Regions from separate parts of the Butyrivibrio sp. FC2001 genome, predicted to be linked through region 2. Evidence: riboswitches for the same ligand, from Rfam matches in the RefSeq annotation. Region 2 holds a riboswitch; the other holds the start of a gene.
The links. Region 2 has a riboswitch for FMN ahead of ribD (bifunctional diaminohydroxyphosphoribosylaminopyrimidine deaminase/5-amino-6-(5-phosphoribosylamino)uracil reductase RibD). Riboswitches for the same ligand answer to the same signal wherever they lie in the genome.

Region 1: it holds a riboswitch for FMN, as region 2 does, so the genes downstream of both, G601_RS21510 (ECF transporter S component) here and ribD (bifunctional diaminohydroxyphosphoribosylaminopyrimidine deaminase/5-amino-6-(5-phosphoribosylamino)uracil reductase RibD) in region 2, are expected to answer to the same signal.

The regions. Positions count from the first base shown of each region.
Region 1 is NZ_AUJH01000003.1:441,134-448,510, reverse strand. Features, by position in the region: partial or broken rRNA gene G601_RS0101930 (16S ribosomal RNA) at 1-112, opposite strand, end outside; tRNA gene G601_RS0101925 (tRNA-Ser) at 297-385, opposite strand; tRNA gene G601_RS0101920 (tRNA-Ser) at 424-509, opposite strand; gene ispD (2-C-methyl-D-erythritol 4-phosphate cytidylyltransferase) at 609-1,334, opposite strand; gene tsaD (tRNA (adenosine(37)-N6)-threonylcarbamoyltransferase complex transferase subunit TsaD) at 1,321-2,406, opposite strand; gene G601_RS0101905 (DUF6715 family protein) at 2,471-3,061, opposite strand; gene G601_RS0101900 (ribonuclease Z) at 3,091-4,017, opposite strand; gene tsaB (tRNA (adenosine(37)-N6)-threonylcarbamoyltransferase complex dimerization subunit type 1 TsaB) at 4,010-5,257, opposite strand; gene tsaE (tRNA (adenosine(37)-N6)-threonylcarbamoyltransferase complex ATPase subunit type 1 TsaE) at 5,261-5,701, opposite strand; FMN riboswitch at 5,795-5,923, shown strand; gene G601_RS21510 (ECF transporter S component) at 6,033-6,800, shown strand; gene G601_RS0101880 (HD-GYP domain-containing protein) at 6,937-7,377, shown strand, end outside.
Region 2 is NZ_AUJH01000013.1:40,314-47,690, reverse strand. Features, by position in the region: gene G601_RS0107240 (bifunctional 3,4-dihydroxy-2-butanone-4-phosphate synthase/GTP cyclohydrolase II) at 1-569, opposite strand, end outside; gene ribE (riboflavin synthase) at 541-1,176, opposite strand; gene ribD (bifunctional diaminohydroxyphosphoribosylaminopyrimidine deaminase/5-amino-6-(5-phosphoribosylamino)uracil reductase RibD) at 1,161-2,390, opposite strand; FMN riboswitch at 2,785-2,899, opposite strand; gene G601_RS0107215 (hypothetical protein) at 3,657-4,460, opposite strand; gene G601_RS0107210 (O-acetyl-ADP-ribose deacetylase) at 4,572-5,084, opposite strand; gene G601_RS22330 (sprT domain-containing protein) at 5,169-5,681, opposite strand; gene G601_RS26075 (hypothetical protein) at 5,859-6,023, shown strand; gene G601_RS22325 (hypothetical protein) at 6,039-6,437, opposite strand; gene G601_RS0107190 (hypothetical protein) at 6,538-6,909, opposite strand; gene G601_RS0107185 (metallophosphoesterase) at 7,069-7,377, opposite strand, start outside.

The sequences.
Region 1 (7,377 bases), on a different contig from region 2:
AGATTTAACAAGATTCCGCCGAAGCCTCATCAGCGTTAAATCTCCGTTCGACTTGCATGTGTTAGGCACGCCGCCAGCGTTCATCCTGAGCCAGGATCGAACTCTCACGTTTAAATGTATCTCATCACCGAAGTGACTTGATCGTTCGTCTGACCAGAACTTAAGCTTGGCTTTTGTTCTGTCCGTTTTACCTTTAGTTAGGTTGTTTTGTTCTCTGAAATTTCTTTTTGGAATTTTCAGGGTTGCATTACTATTTTATTGTCAAAGTGCATCTCATCGATGTTACTGATGAGGAACGCAGAAGGAGGGATTTGAACCCTCGCGCCGCTGTTAACGACCTGCACCCTTTCCAGGGGTGTCTCTTCAACCTCTTGAGTACTTCTGCAAAAGTGTTGACTTATCTCTTCACTCTTCAATTTTGAGCGGAGCGAGAGGGATTCGAACCCTCGTGGCGTTGCCGCCAAACGGTTTTCAAGACCGCCTCGTTATGACCGCTTCGATATCGCTCCATATTTCTTATTGTCGCTGCTGTGAGGTGTTTTCCTCAGCAGCGAAATTTATTATATCCATAGGAATATATAATGTCAATATTAATTTTATTATTTTTTTTATTTTTTTCTGAGCAGTATAGATTCAGCTAATGTAATGTCTTCCGGAGTGGTGATTTTGATATTGTCATAGGAGCCTTCAACAAGCTTAACTCTGCGCTTTCCGAGGGTTTCCATCACCATGGCATCGTCAGTAATATTTACATTATTATCGAGTAACTCCTGCTCTTTTCTTGCAAGCTCTTCATACAGATCAAGAATTTCAGGATACAGGAACACCTGTGGAGTCTGTATGAGCCAGGTCTTATCTCTGTCAGGTGTCATCTTTGCAAAGCCATCTTCGTCGGATATTTTGATAGTGTCCTTTACAGGCATGCCAACCACGCATGCTCCATACTCCTTTACCGCGTCATATGCTCTTTTCAGCATTGAGTCATCGACAAAGGGTCTGGCACCGTCGTGAATAAAAACAGCCTCCGTATCTGCGGAAGCTGCCTCAATGCCAAGTCTTACGCTGTGATATCTGGTACTGCCACCCGGTACGATAGCTTTTATCTTTTTATAATTCTCCGGATTGATGATGTTATCAGTTACATAATCTATATCTTCCGAAGGAAGTACAATTACTATATCGTCAATAAAGCTGTTTTCAAAAGCATCAATTGCATAGAGAAGAAGGGGACGTCCCTTTATCTCCATGTATTGCTTTTTTACGCTGCTCTGCATTCTGCTGCCGCTTCCGGCTGCCAATATTATCGCTGTTGTCTTCATATTATGATCTTCCATGGTATCTTCTTTCCCTGTTACCAAGTGGCAAATTGGGTACTGCATTCAAATCCATTCCGCTGCGGGAACCCTTTAGATATTCATAATAACCAGCAGCACCTATCATTGCTGCATTATCTGTACATAATACAGGTGAAGGTCTATAGAATGTATAACCTCTATTGTTACATTCCTGTTCAAGTCTTTCCCTGAGCGCTGTGTTTGAAGCCACGCCGCCAGCTATAGCTATCTTCTTACATCCATACTCTGCAGCTGCCTCCATGGTGTGCTCTGTAAGCACATCTACTACTGCTTTCTGGAAGGATGCCGCAACATCATTTTTATTTACCTCTTCGCCCTTCATCTCTGCCTGGTTCAGGTAGTTAAGGACTGCCGATTTCAAGCCACTAAAACTGAAGTCATAGGATTTCTCCGTGGTCTTAGCCCTGGGAAAATTAATGGCGTCAGGATTACCTTCTCTTGCGGCAGCGTCTACCTTGGGCCCGCCGGGATAACCAAGACCTATAGCTCTTGCCACTTTATCAAAGGCTTCTCCCGCTGCATCGTCACGAGTCTGTCCGATAATATCGTATTCACCGTAATCCTTAACATATACAAGGTGAGAATGTCCGCCCGATGCGACAAGACACATGAAAGGCGGTTCAAGACTTTTATCTTCTATGAAATTAGCACAGATGTGGCCTTCAATATGATGCACCCCTACCAGTGGCTTTCCTGTTACAAAGCTAAGAGCCTTCGCCTCGGAAACGCCGACAAGAAGTGCTCCCACCAGGCCGGGGCCATAGGTTACAGCTATTGCATCTATGTCCTCAAGCTTTAGACCAGCCTCTGAAAGTGCAGCTCTGACGCACCCATTGATTTTTTCAACATGCTTTCTTGATGCAATTTCAGGAACGACTCCTCCGTATATTGTGTGAAGCGCAATCTGAGAGGATATTATATTAGATAATACCTCTCTTCCGTTTCGCACAACTGCGGCAGCCGTCTCATCACAGCTGCTTTCTATTGCAAGGATTGTAATATCCTTGTCAGTAGAAACGCTTTCCTTTTCTTCTTCATTTTTAATCGACATAAAGATTACGCCGTCCTCTTCGGTACGGCGCTCAATCTTTTCAGCATTCTTTTCATTCATAGTTTTATTCTTCCGTGCCTGTTGCTTCTGTTACTGTCCATCCCATTATTTTCCAAAGACCCTCTGTGTCTTTACGAAGTACGAATAAGTAATTATAAGATACAGTGTGTGTACCATGTCTTAAATTGATCTTAGCGACAACGTTAGCTATTTCCTCACCATTGTCGCGTTTCTCCTGTAGGTCAGAAGTAAGCACTTCATATTTGGTGATGGAGTAATCTTCTTTCTTTTTCTGATTAACCTCATCCTTAAGCCCGGTGGGCCAGTTATTTTGTGCTGCAAGAAATTCCGAATCAAAAATACCCGCCAATACCGACGCCATTTTATCGAATTCCTCATCACTGTATTGCTGCTTGTACATAACCTTCATGGTACGAGCATAAAGATCCACCACTGTCGGAGGTGTCTTGGGGTAATTCTTTGTAAGGTCTATTGTGGTAATTTTCTGAACCTCTGTAAGCTCTGTTTCTTCTGTAGTTGTATTGGTATTACTGCCTCTCCTTGTAAATATCAAAAAGACGCCTAGTACAACAACTGCAGCCAGAACCATCAGTATGACAGATCTAATAATACCGCCCTTCGTAGACTCGTTCATTGTGCCTCCTCATAAAAAAGTACAATAATTTATGAATCTTCCTCAAACCTTAACGTCACAGCCTTGCCATCTTTTGCTGCAACTGTATTACTAAAAATCTTTTTTGCCTCAGGCAGATATTCCTTGGGATTAACAAGGGACGGGCTGTAATGTGTAAGCCACATTTCCTTTACCCCTGCTTTCTTCGCAAGTTCCGCTGCCTCATATATTGTCATATGCCTGTTTTCTTTAGCCTTCTGCAATTTTTCAGGCTCGCCGTACATTCCTTCACATATGAAAAGATCTGACCCTTCAGCATTTTTTATAATTCCGTCTGTAGGTCTTGAATCTGTAACATATGTAAGATGCAGTCCTTTTCTGTCTTCACCCAATACCATGTCAGGGGTGAAGGTTCTTCCGTCATCAGTATGGATGATCTCCCCCTTCTGGAGCGGATTCCAGTATTTCTGTTCTATTCCATTGGCTCTTGCAGCTTCAACATTGAATTTACCTGTTCTTGCAAGCTGCATTGAATAGCCGTAGCATGTGATATTGTGATTTACCTTAAAGGCTTTGATCTTAAACTCAGGCATTCCCGGCAGTGTGAGTTCGTCCTCATCTCCGGAAATCTCGTGGAACTCGATCTGAAAAGGAAGCTCTGGCGCAATGGTCCGGAGTGCCTTCACTACCCTCTCAAGTCCTTTGGGGCCTACCATTAAAAGCGGCTCTGTTCTCTCAGCATTTCCCATGGTCAAAAGCATTCCGGGAAGTCCTGAAATATGATCCGCATGGTAGTGGGTAAAGCATATCATGTCGATGGGCTTGGGACTCCATCCCCTTTTTTTCATGGCGATCTGCGTGCCCTCACCACAATCTATAAGCATGCTTTTACCGTTATAACGCACCATAAGTGCCGTAAGATATCTGTTCGGAAGCGGCATCATGCCACCCGTTCCAAGTAGACATACATCAATCATTCGTACTATTTCTCTTCCAATATATTATTGCATCTTCCTTTGGACCATCGTAAAATCCGGGTCTTGCACCCTCATTTACAAATCCAAGTTTCTCATATAATCCTCTTGCTGCAACATTTCCGGCTCTTACTTCGAGCGTGAAATCGCCGCATCCGATTGCCCTTCCTCTAAGAAGGAGCTTTTCAAGCATATCGTAGGCTATGCCTCTTCCTCTGCACTCTGAAGCTACGGATACATTGGTAATTTCGCCTTCTCCTGAAATATTGCGAACACCGCATAATCCTACTACATTTCCTGCTTTTTCCGCAACAAGATAAACAGTATCGTCAAGAACGCTGGCTTCAAGGAGCTGTTTCTCGCTCCAGGCCTCGCTTCCAAGACTGACTGCTTCAAGCTGTGCAGCTGCAGTTATATCCTCAGCCTTGAGGTCTCTTATATAAATAGAATCATTTCCTTTTTTATTTTTCTTATCTGTCTTATTCTCAGATGCCTTCTGCGCATCCCCGCCGGCCTTCTTCTCAGCGGCCTCTCGCTCTGCCTGTGATGCCCTTAAGTATTCGGGTGAAAAGCTGTCTGCATCCACAGTTTTTCCGTCACGTAAATATATCTGTGCAAGAGCAGCAAGTGCTGAAGCCCTTTGCCTGTTCATGTGAGCAGGCGCTACTATATAGTTCACCTTCAAAAGCTTCTCAAGCTTATCTCTGTATACCGGTATTCCATCGCCAAGAAGGACAACCGTTTTTCCTATATTATTGAGCTCCTCTGCAATATCCTCTACAGCCATCGCTGCCTGAGCCTTGATTGTCTTCATTGAAAAGTATGTTTCAAAATGTTTCTCATCTTCCTTTTCCGGAACAAAGGTGTAGATTCCTGTATAAACCTGGCTTCTTCTGGCGTCCATCATGGGGCATATCACATTTTCACTTCCATAAAACTGATACGCCATGGCATCAAGAGTCGGCACCGCTACAAGAGGCTTGTCCATTGCAAGACAGAGTCCCTTGGCAGTTGCACAGCCTATGCGAAGGCCTGTGAAAGAACCCGGGCCTGCTGAAACAGCAACAGCATCTATTGTGTTAAGGTCAAGTGCTATTCTCTTCTTAATCTCCTCCATCATAGGAAGAAGAAGCTCTGAATGTGTAATCTTGTGCTGGATTGAAAACTCGGAGAGAAGTCTGTCGTCCTCCATAACGGCGACGCTGCATACAAGACCGGATGTATCAAGTGCAAGAATTTTCATATTTTATCTATTATCTATCGTCTCAAGTGTGATGCGGCGATAGTCTGTTCCTTTCTTCAGATCTTTCTCAATGCATATCTCCGTGTATTTTTCAGGGAGAATATCTTCTATAAGATTGGCCCATTCAATAAAGCACAGTCCCTGTCCATAGAAATAGTCCTCATATCCTATTTCATCCATCTCACTGACATCACCAATTCTGTAAACGTCAAAGTGATAAAAAGGGATTCGTCCCTCATCATAAACCTGAAGTATTGTAAAGGTAGGGCTGTTGACAGGTCCCTCTATTCCAAGTCCTGCAGCTACTCCCTGTGTCAGGACGGTTTTGCCCACGCCAAGATCTCCTATCAGTGTATAAACTGATCCGGGCGCAGCGGTCTCTCCTATTCTTTTTCCGAACTCGAAGGTTTCCTCCGATGAATTTGTTTCTAATATTGTACTCATATAATCAGAATATTCCAGCGTCTGAAAAAAAGCAAGTCGGACAGGAAAAGGTATTGACGCCGACTACATCTGTTATATAATGGGACTAGTAAAAATAATCTTCGGGGCAGGGTGTAATTCCCTACCGGCGGTGACTGTTATCAGAAGTCCGCGAACCGCTTCGGCGGCCGATTTGGTGAAATTCCAAAACCGACAGTATAGTCTGGATGATAGAAGATGCGTTTTATTTCTATTCCCGAATCAGCATCTATGTTGGTTCGTTTTTTATTTCAAGATAGAGCGCGCGTAGTCTAGTCATTATCCTCCCCGACATAATCAGGAGGAAAACACCATGAAAAACAATTTATTAGCTTCAATTGCAGAAAATACCGTTCTCGTATCGATTTTCATTCTGTTAATTGTCACTATGTTCGTAGCAGCAAGACTGGCAGAGAACTATGTTGCCAAAAAGACCGGTGAGGAAAATCCAGGATTGAGCACCAGAAAAATGGTTATCATCGGTATCTTCTCTGCTATATCTGCAGTGCTGATGCTCTTTGAAATTCCGATGCCCTTTGCTCCAAGCTTTTACAAGCTTGACCTCTCAGATCTCCCTGCAGTGATCGGTGGTTTCGCATTCGGCCCTATGACAGGCGTTATGATCGAGTTTATCAAAATCCTTTTAAACCTTATCATTAACGGAACACAGACAGCATTTATCGGAGAGCTTGCAAACTTTGTAGTAGGCTGCAGCTATGTACTTCCCGCTTCAATCATTTATATCTTCAAAAAGAACCGCCAGACAGCATTTATTTCATGTCTTACAGCAACAATGATAATCACAATCGTAGGAAGCTCACTTAATGCATTCTATCTTCTTCCTGCATTTGCAAAGCTCTATGGCATGCCACTTGATGCTTTGATTGGTATGGGAACAGCTATCAATCCTGCAATCAGCAACATGTTTACATTTGTTCTTTTCGCAGTTGCTCCCATAAACCTCTTAAAGGGCGGCGTATTAAGTACTATCACAATTCTCGTATACAAAAAGATCAGTCCTATTCTTAAAAACACAACAATCGTATCAACCAGAAAAGCAGAGACTGAATCTGAAGCATGATTATATAGCCGTTTATAATTTGTTTATCGTTTTTTTATAGCATGAAAATGGCGCCTTTCTTGACTTTTACATTAGTGAACCATAAGATTAATTTGTATCTATATTCACTGATGACTGTCAAAGAGGCGCCTTCTTTATGAAAAGATTGATTACTAAAAAACTGGTTCCTGGCATGATCTTGTCGGACAATGTGTATGCGCATGATAATAATCAGCTTATATTGCCCAAGGGTTGCGTGCTGGATAACCAGGCCATTACTAAATTATCTTTTTATTCCGTATTGAATGTTCTTGTTGAAGACCCTCCGGAAGAGATGGTCTCCCCACAGGACAACAGCCGTTCTTATGCAGCAAGACTGCGTCAAACCCAAGAATTCAAAGAATTTAAAAAAGACTTCGAAGACTGCGCCTCAAAATTCAAGGCAGGTATCGGAGATCTCATAAACGACAAGGAGCATTTTGATATCGATTCTATCATATCTCCTATTTATGATCTGGTTCGCAAGGGGAACAGTTCATCCAATCTGTTTGATATGCTCCACAGCCTGAGAACTTATGATGACGCCACCTATGTTCAT
Region 2 (7,377 bases):
ATTGTGATCATCACGAGATCATTTTCAGAAGCGAATTTCTCAAGCTCTTTTCGTCTCATCATGGAGCCGTCCTCTGCCATGATCTCACAACAGAGTCCGCACTCCTTAAGGCCTGCAAGCCTCATAAGATCAACTGTCGCCTCGGTGTGACCGCCCCTTACCAGCACTCCGCCTTCCTTTGCAACAAGCGGAAACATGTGCCCCGGTCTTCTAAAATCCGCAGCAGTGGCATCTTCCGAAACCACCATTCTTGCAGTCAGGCCACGCTCCTTCGCTGAGATTCCAGTGGTGGTATCCTTATGATCGATAGATACTGTAAACGCAGTCTCATGGTTGTCGGTGTTCACCTTTGTCATAGGATAAAACTGCAGCCTCTCAGCATATTCACTGCTCATAGGCATGCAGATAAGTCCCTTCGCCTTGCTCGCCATGAAGTTCACATTTTCCGTTGTCGCAAACTCCGCTGCACAAATAAGATCCCCCTCGTTTTCCCTGTCCTCATCATCCACGACGAGGATCAGCTTACCCCTTTTCAGCTCTTCAATAGCTTCCTCGACTAATCTTTTCATAAACGCTCTCCCTTCCCTTATCATCCTTCACAAACATTTTTATATATTTTCCGATCATGTCGGTCTCGATGTTTACAACCTGGCCTGCCCTTTTCCCCCTTAGGATCGTGGCATCAAGCGTGTGCGGAATAATCGAAACCGCAAAGCTCGAAGTAGTCACCCTGGCAACCGTGAGGCTGATTCCGTCAATCGCAACGGAGCCCTTCATCACGATTCCCTCAAGGAGCTCTGAGCCTACGCTGATCTCGTACCACTTCGCATTGCCATCATCGAACACTGACTTAATTCTTCCCGTGCCGTCGATGTGACCGCTGACGATGTGCCCGCCAAACCTGCCATTTGCAGCCATGGCCCTCTCCAGATTGACCTCCTCGCCAACTCGAAGCTGCCCAAGGCTGGACCTCATAAAGGTCTCATTCATCACATCAACTGTGAACCCCCCTGATGAAAAGCTGACAACCGTAAGGCACACCCCATTCACAGCGATGCTGTCACCTATATGAACATCCTCAAGAACCTTCGTTGCTCCTATCACCAGGTGGCTCTCTTTACTGTCCCTTTTAAGGGACTGCACTTTCCCTATCTCTTCAATTATGCCTGTAAACATAGCGCCTCCATTCCTGGCTGCAATTCACCACCGCTAATGTTCATGGCTTCATCCCCATAGATCACCTCATTCTCTATGAAAATATCACCGTCAAACATTTCCACCTTAATGGGGTTAAGCTTCACAGCCTCATCAATGTTCTCGATTCCTCTACCTCCAACCGGTGACTTCGCGCACCCTCCGAAAATCTTTGGCGCCATGTAAATCTGAACCTCATCAACTATCTGCGCCTTCATGGCACTGAAATTCAGCTCTCCACCGCCTTCAAGAAGAATGCTGTCTATACCTATTTCGCCAAGTATTATCATGAGCTTTTTAAGATCAACCTTTCCGTTAAAAGCATCAACCTTTACAACCTCACAGCCCTTGTCCTCAAACATTTTTATCTTTTCAGCATCATCGGAAACCGTAGCGATTATGGTTCTGATATCCTTTGCAGTACGCACCACTCTTGCATCGGGCGGTGTGCACAGATTGCTGTCACAGATGATTCTTATGGGGTTCATGGGTTCTCTGGATTCCCTGTCGCAAATGTTCCCCTTTTCTTTTGATGCACTATCTATTGAGGTACTTCCTTCTGCAAACTCCGACAATCTCACATCCAGCATGGGATCATCTACTATCACTGTCCCGACTCCCACCATGATGCCCATCATGGCGTGTCTTGTTCTATGCACATTTTCCCTGGAACTTGTGCCGGTTATCCACTTTGACTGGCCGGTCACCGTCGCAATTTTCCCATCGGATGTCATGGCATATTTCATTGTTACAAAAGGGATTTTTTCAGAAATATATTTAATAAAAATCTTGTTCAGTTTTCGGCATTCCTCCTCCAAGACTCCCACGGTTACTTCGATTCCGTGTTCCTCCAGGATTCGCACCCCATTGCCTGCAACCACAGGATTTACGTCCAGCATCCCCACAACAACTCTTTTAATTCCGCTCTCTATGATGGCCTCGGTGCAGGGAGGAGTTTTCCCGTAATGACAGCACGGCTCCAAGGTCACATATATCGTGGCGCCCTCCGCACTCTCGGTGCAGTTCTTCAGCGCATTCCTCTCAGCATGAAGCTGCCCGTACTTTTCATGGTAGCCCTCGCCGATTATTCTTCCATCTTTCACAATCACCGCACCCACCATGGGATTGGGATTCGTGTACCCCCGTCCCCTGACGGCCAGTTCCAACGCCCGCCTCATATACATTTCATCGTTCATACCTTCATTCCCCTTTACTTCTTCGCATATCTCCCCGCTGTCCGCTTCATTTCCGGATAAAAATCCATAGCGGAACCTTTTCCTTTTATAAGCCTTCAGAAGGTATTTCTAAATCGAGTAGGCTGACTCCTACTCGATTTCGCACACGAACATTCCGCACTTCGTGCTCCATGTTCTTACAACCGGCAAATGAATTTGTATGCAAGCATCCATTCGCTTGCCGGTCTTGTGCAACAAAAGAAAAAGTCCTGAACATTACTATTCAGGACATTCACGTTACTCTCTGCATTTATAGGACATTCATCCAGCCCATCACCGCCGTTTCGAAAATTTCCGGTGATATAAAAATCCCTGAGAACATAAATATTCTCAGGGACAAACATGCTAAAAAGTATCACATCTTCTTCCATCCAGACTATACTGTCGGCCCCGGAATCTCACCGGATCATGCCTTTCGGCTCGCGGGCTTTACCGCCGGTAGGGAATCGCACCCTGCCCTGAAGATAGCTTATTCAATTAAGTGCAATTTAAAAGCATTAAATCGCTTGTGTCAACGAAACTCTATTATTTTTCCCCCCACATGTTTATACCATAAATTGGTGTGTTTTTCAGTCTATTGCTCTCTTTTGTGCTCTATTGACGTAACGCTTCACGGATAACAGAATACATTTCTGAACCCCTTTACGCCAGAATTCTTTCTTACCGGAAGGTTGACTGAACTTTTCAGCCCCTATCAGCTTTCCCACACTTCTAGCTTTTCTCCCCCGCATACTTTTTTCAGTCAGAAATCTTGTTGAAAGAGGTATCGGCGTACTACAAACGTAATTCCGTTAATTTTCTTATTCAAGCGTTACACCTATTTCACAAATATTTCCCCTACTGGGCGAACGCTCCCTCATAATCTCAACTTGATTTACGTCTGTTCATCCAAAATAGTCCCTATCGGATGAACACTCCCCAACTATTACCCTCCCCAACAACAAATTTCAGCCAACAACCATATATCATCCTGCTCCCATCAACAAATCCCTCCACCACACAAAAAAGCAACAAGAAAGAATGTCGCTTGCGACATTCTCGCGCCGAGCGCGGTTGCTGAAGGCAACATATTCCTATCGCGCGAGTGCGCATCCATAGCGGAGCGCTTTTTATGATATAGGAATTTCGGAGAAATTTCCTATATCATTAAAAAGCGGCAGCCCTACGGCTACCGCTCACCATTACTAACGAATATTCCCAACAAATATTCCAATATTACATCCCGCCTCAAATCTTCGGCATATTCTCCAACACAAATCTCAGCACATTATTCTCGTACATATACTTCAAAATATTATTCTGGGTGACCATGGCCACCATAAGTTTGCCAAATCCGGTCTGGGCCACAGCTGACACAAGAAGAAGTGCAACAAACACATAGAGAACACCCTCGGCGAATCCCCACAGAATGCCAAGGTTATCGATGTCGGAGCGCTTATGGTCTGACAGGAAGCTCTTGATGAACATTCCTGCAAAGGCAGCCAGTAGCTTAATTAAGATATAACCGATGACAACTGAAATCAAATAAATTACATAGTCTACAATGATAGCCTTAGCCTGATCCCTGACAATAGACGGCAACTTAACCCCATCACCCAGCTTCAGACTATCACTAAGCTTTTCAATATCACTACCCTCACCGAAGATCATATCCTTCACCTTATCGGCATCAAGCTCCTCGCCAAGAGCCATCTTCTCATACTCCTTCAACAGCTCTTCACTTCCCTCAATACCCTTAAGAGAATCATTAAGAAGTCCCGACTCCGCAACCATACCGCTGATCTTGTCAGAGATAAATCCAACTGCGATCACGTCCACATAAGGATCAACTGCCTCTTCAACCTTAGCTCGTACCTCTTCATGCTCACCAAGCTTATCGGATACACGCACCGTGGCTGTCGGCAGAAGAATAATCACCATCGCCCAGGTCATAATGCCGTACAATATTCCGTACAGTCCTCTGTCCCTTCCGCGAAGAGCGGTAAGCAAAATCAAAACCACAAATCCAATTACCAAACCATTTAATCCCATACTTTTCATTCCCTCTACAAACTTAATACATAACAACATTCCGGCATGCTCTCACAAGCATACACATTCACACATCATCCCTATTGGAGTCCCCACACTCCGGATGATTTCTCATCCCAGCTCGGCTGCAACCGTCTGATAGATAAGATAATCCTCTTCTGAAAAATTGACGATGGTTATCTCCATCTCATAATCCGGATTAGCCTCAAGCCATTCACTAACTGTTTCAAGCGCGATCTTTGCAGCATCCTTCTTGGGATAACCGTATACTCCCGTTGAAATTCCCGGAAAAGCTATGCTGTGAAGATCATTTGCCTTCGCAAGCTCCAGGCTGTTCCAGTAGCAGTTTCTAAGATCCTGCGCATCGGAAGCGCGACCACTATATATCGGACCCACGGTGTGAATGACATGCTTCGCAGGAAGCTTGTACCCTGCCGTAATCTTAGCTTCACCGGTTCTGCATCCGTTCAGAGTTCTGCACTCTGCTAGAAGCTCAGGACCTGCTGCCCTGTGAATGCATCCGTCAACTCCGCCACCGCCCAACAGACTTGAGTTAGCCGCATTAACTATTGCATCAACTGCCAGCTTTGTAATATCTCCAGCATGATATTTTAATGAACTCATTTTCCCACCTCCATAACGCCTTTATTATCCTATCAAATCTATTTGCTCCTCACCATATCAAGGCTTCAAACAATCATCATAAAACTACTTTACCGTCTTCCTGCTCCAGGCCACAGCTCCGCATCTTGTGCAGCTGTAGTTCCTGTAATTTCTGGTAAACTTACTGCTCCGTTTTCTGTAAATCGTCGCGCCGCATCCACCGCAGGTCATGATGTATTTCACAGCCATCTGCTTGGGTTTGTAGTTCTCGACACCCTTTTCCTCGCCGCGGGTTATACGCTTAATATTGTAGCCATATCTGAGATTCATCATATCCGCGTAGGTCTTCCATTTTCCCTGATGCGTCATGCAACCCTTGCAGGTGTGCAGAATCTCATGAATAATGGTCTCCTTGCAGGCCTTTTCCGTGATGCGGTCGTCCTCAAGCAAACGGTCCGATATCTGAATTGAAAAGGTCCCGTCAACTTCCTTCCTGCACTGGCCCCATCTGCTCATGGCTCTGGAGTTGATCGTCCATGATTTCACCTGCCCGATCTCGATTCCGCAATCGGCAATCTCCCTCAGGCACTCCTCTTTTAATCTGTTAAAATCCTTCATAAATCTGCGTTTCTCTCACTATTCCTGTCGTTCGCATTATATTTTTTACAAGCTTTTTTTATAAATGTTTTATCTCTCCTCCCCATTTTGAACACATTTTAAAGCTATCATTTTCAAAATGAAAAGTCTGAGCGCATGCACACTGTGCATCTTCGCTCTATAGGGAGGACTAACATTATGGGAAAATTGAACGTTCCTGACAAAAAATATAAGGTCATAGATACCGTCGAATATAACGGACGCTACAAAAACGTAAGCACCTACAAAACAAAGCTCATTGCAGCCGGTTTAATAGTCGCAGCAGCCTGTGCTGTAATTTGCGTGCAGCTTTTCCTGTTCTGATCCCGTAGCTTCGTGTCAGTCTTCTGAAAAAACGTGAATCCTCACGCCACCCGGTATCTCCTCTATTGATCCGAAGAGAGCCTTGTTTTCAAGATATGAGAGCGCCTCGCTGTCTGTGAGCACTCTGGGCACAGTCTTAAGCTGCCCATCCTCGCCGGGCTCGCCATTATTTTCTACGAAAATCTTGCAATCCTTGCCCTCAAAATCCTTGCCTTCAAGAATATATCTTGCTGAAAGTGTGAATTTCCCATCGAGTTCTTTCTGCGTATCTACGCCGCCGGGAAGTATTTTTCCTTTGAAATTCTCGCAGTCCGCATCCCCGTCAAAAAGGATCATTCTGCCTGTTCCGGTGTGTCCCTTAACTTCCTGAACCCCTGTAATTCTTACATTTATAGTCAGTTCTTCCTTAGCCATTTTTACTCCTTCTCTTTCCGGTAATAATATGTCAAAAGAGCTTGCAAAGCTCAACCTGCTTTACAAGCTCATTTTTTCAAATATCTAAAATCATTAATTCTTAGTACTCGTATTTATTTTCCTTTTTCTTGTGTTTCTCAAAAGCGCTCTTAATGATGAGACCTGCTCCGAATACAACAGGAACTAATACGAGAAGAACATCTGTAAGTGTTGAATATGCAAAGTAAAGTTCTGTGCCAAGTATAAGTGCTACAACTAAAAATGCCAGAGACAATACAAAGCATCCCCATGTGAATTTGTTTTTATTAACAACTACAGCAATTCCGGAAACAATCAGAAGCACCAACACTATTGCAGATGTGTTAACCCTGCCTCCGATGCTATAGAATCCAAATGATGATACCCTTACCATTTTGAACAACATGAATAAACCGATAATAACAAGTATCCACCCCATAGTTTTCTTTGACATACTCTTTTCCTCCTAACTAACAAGAGATTCCCTCTCGTATACCTATATATTAAACAGTATACAGCTGCAATTATACTATCTTTCCGGCGAAATAGAAACGTTTATGTCATCGATTTTTTGTTTTTATGGTTATTCGGCAGCTATTTGTCGTATCCTCGCTTATTCCGTGATATCAATAATCACAACCTCAGGATGATTGAAGAATCTGGGATAAGGTTGTCTCAACCTGGCAAGGCCTCTGCTGACGACCATTTTAGAGCCGTTACTGAGCTCATATACGCCATCCACAAACCTTGGGAAAAGGCCCTGGTTCGGCGCGTGAACTCCAATCTGTGTGAATGGAATTTTCCACTGTCCTCCGTGAGCGTGTCCGCAAAGCACAAGATCAAAGTCATAGTTTTCGTAAATATCCACTTTTTCAGGCCTGTGTGATAAAAGTATCCTGAAATGATCTTCATCAGATTCAGC